DNA from 2 places in the Streptomyces sp. NPDC005262 genome. Region 2 is predicted to be linked to the other one. Evidence: riboswitches for the same ligand, from Rfam matches in the RefSeq annotation. Region 2 holds a riboswitch; the other holds the start of a gene.
What was found. A riboswitch is a leader RNA that binds a small molecule or an ion and turns the genes downstream of it on or off. The one in region 2 is predicted to bind S-adenosylmethionine.
Positions count from the first base shown of each region.

Region 1 (2,387 bases), on a different contig from region 2:
GACCGTCACCGGTGTTGAGGACGACGGTGGTGAGCGTCGGGTCCAGCAGGCCGGCCTCGATCAGCTTCTTCGTCACGCCGACCGTCACCCCGCCGGCCGTCTCCGCGAAGATGCCCTCGGTGCGCGCCAGCAGCTTGATCGCGTCGACGACCTGCTCGTCGTCCACGTCCTCGACGGCGCCGCCGGTCCGGCGGGCGATGTCCAGGACGTAGGGGCCGTCGGCCGGGTTGCCGATCGCCAGCGACTTGGCGATCGTGTTCGGCTTCTGGGGGCGTACGACGTCGTGGCCGGCCTTGAAGGCGGTGGAGACCGGGGAGCAGCCCTCGGCCTGGGCGCCGAAGATCTTGTACGGCTTGTCCTCGACGAGACCGAGCTTGATCAGCTCCTGCAGACCCTTGTCGATCTTCGTGAGCTGCGAGCCGGACGCGATCGGGATGACGAGCTGGTCGGGCAGGCGCCAGCCGAGCTGCTCGCAGATCTCGTACGCGAGCGTCTTGGAGCCCTCGCCGTAGTACGGGCGCAGGTTGACGTTGACGAAGCCCCAGCCCTCGCCGAGCGGGTCGCCGATGAGCTCCGAGCAGAAGCGGTTGACGTCGTCGTAGTTGCCCTCGATGCCGACCAGTTCACCGCCGTACACCGCGGCCATCACGACCTTGCCCTGCTCCAGGTCGTGCGGGATGAACACGCAGGACCGCAGGCCGGCCCGGGCGGCGGCCGCCCCCACGGCGCCGGCGAGGTTGCCGGTGGAGGAGCAGGAGAGAGTGGTGAAACCGAAGGCGCGGGCGGCCTCGACGGCGATCGCGACGACGCGGTCCTTGAAGGAGTGCGTCGGGTTGCCGGAGTCGTCCTTGACGTACAGGCCGCCGGTGACACCCAGTTCGCGGGCGAGGTTGTCGGCCTTGACCAGCTTGGTGAAGCCGGGGTTGATGTTGGGCTTGTCCGCGACATCGGCGGGGACCGGCAGTAGCGGCGCGTAACGCCAGATGTTGTTCGGCCCGGCCTCGATGCGCTTCTTCAGCTCGTCCGGTGAGCCGCTCGGCAGGTCGTACGCCACTTCGAGCGGCCCGAAACAGGTCGCGCAGGCGAAAATGGGACCGAGCTCGAAACGCTCTCCGCACTCGCGGCAGGAAAGTGCCGCGGCGGGACCGAGGTCGACAGCGTCGGCGGAAGAGTTGGTGCTCACTGCAACGGTCTGCGTAGCCATGATGGCGAGGCCCTTTCTCCTCATCTTCCTCGCGACGCATTTCGCCACGAGACGGAATTGGCACCTTCCCCACCTGACCTCGCGGTCGGCAGGAGGGTTGCCGGGACTTCAACGGGCCGTTCCCTCAGTCCCTCTGGATGAGCGCTGTGGCACTGGATCATCGATCCAGGCATTTATCGGCGGAGGGCCCCGGCATGCGAGGGCCATCCGCGTTGTTCAAGACTGTAACCGAAGCATCGGACGGTTGAGATGGCCGTCCGAACCGCGAGATGGATCACATACAGGGAGTATCGACCGTGCTGGAAGAGGTCGAACGCTGGCTGGCCAGGCGTTCCTGGTCGGCCGCCGACCGCCCGCTGGACCGGCTCGTCGCCGCCAGGGCCGGGGATCCGCGGCGCGGAAGTGTGAGCGTCGTGCTGCCCGCCCTCAACGAGGAGGCGACGGTCGGCACGATCGTCGAGACGATCCGGGTCGAGCTGATGGAGAAGGTCCAGCTGGTCGACGAGCTGCTGGTGATCGACTCCGGGTCGACGGACGCCACCTCCGAAGTCGCCCGGACGGCGGGCGCCCGTGTGGTGCACCGTGACGACATACTCCCGCGGATACCCGCCCTGCCCGGCAAGGGCGAGGTCCTCTGGCGATCACTCCTGGTCACCGACGGTGACATCGTCTGCTTCATAGACGCCGACCTGAAGGACTTCTCCGCGGACTTCGTCTCCGGCATCATCGGGCCGCTGCTCACCGATCCCGAGGTGCAGTTCGTGAAGGCGATGTACGACCGGCCGCTCGGGGACACGGCAGGCCAAGGCGGTCGCGTCACGGAACTGGTGGCCCGCCCGCTGCTCAACCTGCACTGGCCTCAGCTGGCCGGCTTCGTCCAGCCGCTGGGCGGCGAGTACGCGGTGCGGCGCTCCCTGCTGGAGCGGCTGCCGTTCCCGGTCGGTTACGGAGTGGAACTGGGCCTGCTCGTGGATGCGCTGCACACCGTGGGGCTGGACGCGCTGGCGCAGGTCGACGTGGGGGTCAGGAAGCACCGCCATCAGGACGGGCAGGCGCTGGGCCGGATGGCGGCGGCCATCTACCGGACGGCGCAACTGCGCCTCTCCCGCGGCCACTTGGTACGGCCATCCCTCACCCAGTTCGAGCGGGGCGAGACCGGCTTCGTACCGCGCACGCACGCCGT
Region 1 is NZ_JBIAKK010000027.1:25,681-28,067, forward strand. Features, by position in the region: gene thrC (threonine synthase) at 1-1,204, opposite strand, end outside; SAM riboswitch class I at 1,222-1,348, opposite strand; gene ACFYP5_RS37230 (glucosyl-3-phosphoglycerate synthase) at 1,501-2,387, shown strand, end outside.
Region 1: another riboswitch for S-adenosylmethionine. It lies ahead of thrC (threonine synthase); the one in region 2 lies ahead of ACFYP5_RS07070 (aminotransferase class V-fold PLP-dependent enzyme).

Region 2 (2,387 bases):
CGTACCCCGATGCCGTACTCGGCGGAGAGCGCCGCGGCGAAGTGCGAGCTGTTCCAGCCCTCCACCACGAAGGAGATGACGCCGACCCGGGGTGCGTCGTCGCCGAACAGCGACAGCACCTTGACCTGGGGAACCTCGGCGAGGCCCTCGCGGACCCGGGTGACGAGCTGCTGCTCGCGGGCGACGAGGCGGTCGAAGCCGGCCTCGGTGAGCGCCTTGCAGGCGGAGGCGATGGAGTAGACGCCGATGACGTTGGGCGAACCGGCCTCGTGCCGGGCGGCGGTGGAGTGCCACTCCACGTCCACACCGCCGTCGGTGCGCCGGGCGACCTTCCGGGAGGCGCCGCCACCGGCCAGGTACGGCTCGGCGTCCTGCAGCCAGTCGGCGCGGCCCGCGAGGACACCGGAGCCGAACGGCGCGTACAGCTTGTGCCCGGAGAAGGCCACCCAGTCGACGTCCAGCTCGGTGATGTCGACCGGGTGGTGCGGCGCGAGCTGTGCGGCGTCCAGCACGATCCGGGCACCGTGGGCGTGGGCGGCTGCGGCCAGCTCCTTCACCGGCCACAGCTCACCGGTGACGTTCGAGGCGCCGGTGACGCAGACCAGCGCGGGGCCGTAGGGGTCACGGCCGGCGAGCGCCCGCTCCAGCGTCTCGACCGCCTGGGCCGGGGTGCGGGGAGCGTTGAGGTAGGTGACACGGGCGTCGCGCCAGGGCAGCAGCGAGGCATGGTGCTCGGTCTCGTACACGAAGACCTGACAGTCGGCGGGGACCGCCGCGGCCAGCAGGTTCAGCGAGTCCGTCGTCGACCGGGTGAAGATCACCTGGTCCTCGGGGCGGCAGCCGAGGAACTCCGCAACCGCCTTGCGGCTGTTCTCGAAGAGGTCCGTGGAGAGCTGCGAGAGGTAGCCGGCGCCGCGGTGGACGCTGCCGTAGTACGGGGCGTACGCAGCGACGTCGTCCCACACCCGCTGCAGCGCCGGGGCGCTGGCCGCGTAGTCCAGAGCGGCATAGGTGACCTCTCCGCCGGTAACCAGCGGAACAGTCACGTCCTTGCCCAGAACGGGCAGCGGGGAACAAATGGAGCGGTCGACGGCAGCGGTGACAACAGACATGGCGAACTCCCGTATGGGGCAGGCGAATTCACTGCGCCGGCGGGTACGCGGCAGCGCAGGAGGAAGAAAAGGGGTGCGGAGAGGGGCCGGAACGGGCCCTATCGCATTCGCTTGCTCACAAGAGGCTCCTTGAGGACCAGGACCCCAGGGATATGACATTCACAGATGTCGAGGGGTCCGCGCTTGCCGCAGACCTCGCTGCCTACGGCCTGGTCTTCACCCGGGGCACCCCGCCACGGACGGAGGGTTGCCGGACAGCGGGCCGGGGCCGTAGTCGCTGTCACTCATGACCTGTCCAGCATCCTGCCATACGTGTGTCGACGCGCAAGGCGCAGTCCAAGATCTGGACTGCGCCCCGGCTCGTATTTCCCGTTCGGTCAGGCGTTGCTGACCGTCACCCAGCGCTCCAGCGCCGCCCGGGCCGCACCCGAGTCGATGGACTCGGCGGCTTTGGCGATCCCGGCGGCCAGCTGCTCGTTCAACGTGCCCTCACCCGGGTCCAGCGCCACCAGCGCCGCCGCCGAGTTGAGCAGCACCGCTTCGCGTACCGGACCGGTCTCACCGGCCAGCAGCCGGCGGGCCACATCGGCGTTGTACGAGGCGTCGGCGCCGCGCAGCGCCTCGACGGGGACCAGCTGGAGGCCGACGTCGCGCGGGTCGAAGGCCTCCTCTCGCACCTCGCCGTCCCGGACCACCCAGATCCGGGAGGTCGCCGTGGTCGTCAGCTCGTCCAGACCGTCGTCGCCGCGGAAGACCAGCGCCGAGTTGCCGCGCGCAGCGAGCACGCCCGCGACGATGGGGGCCATCTTCAGGTCGGCGACACCGATGGCCTGGGAGCGCACCTGGGCCGGGTTGGTGAGCGGACCGAGGATGTTGAACGTGGTCTGCGCGCCGAGCTCCTTGCGGGCCCGCGCGGCGTACCGCAGGGCGGGGTGGAACTTCACCGCGAAGCAGAAGGTGATACCCGCCTCCTCCGCCACCTCGACGACCCGCTGCGGGGCCAGCTCCAGATTGACCCCGAGCTTCTCCAGGACGTCGGAGGCGCCACTGGCCGAGGAGGAGGCGCGGTTGCCGTGCTTGACGACCTTGGCTCCGGTGCCCGCGACGACGATCGCGGACATCGTGGAGATGTTGACCGTTTTGGCGAGGTCGCCGCCGGTTCCGACGATGTCGACCGTGCGGCCCGGCACCTGGATCGTGGTCGCGTGCTCGTACATGGCGCGGACGAGTCCGGTGACCTCGTCGACCGTCTCGCCCTTGGCGCGCAGGGCGACG
Region 2 is NZ_JBIAKK010000002.1:412,162-414,548, forward strand. Features, by position in the region: gene ACFYP5_RS07070 (aminotransferase class V-fold PLP-dependent enzyme) at 1-1,112, opposite strand, end outside; SAM riboswitch class IV at 1,287-1,404, opposite strand; gene trpD (anthranilate phosphoribosyltransferase) at 1,490-2,387, opposite strand, start outside.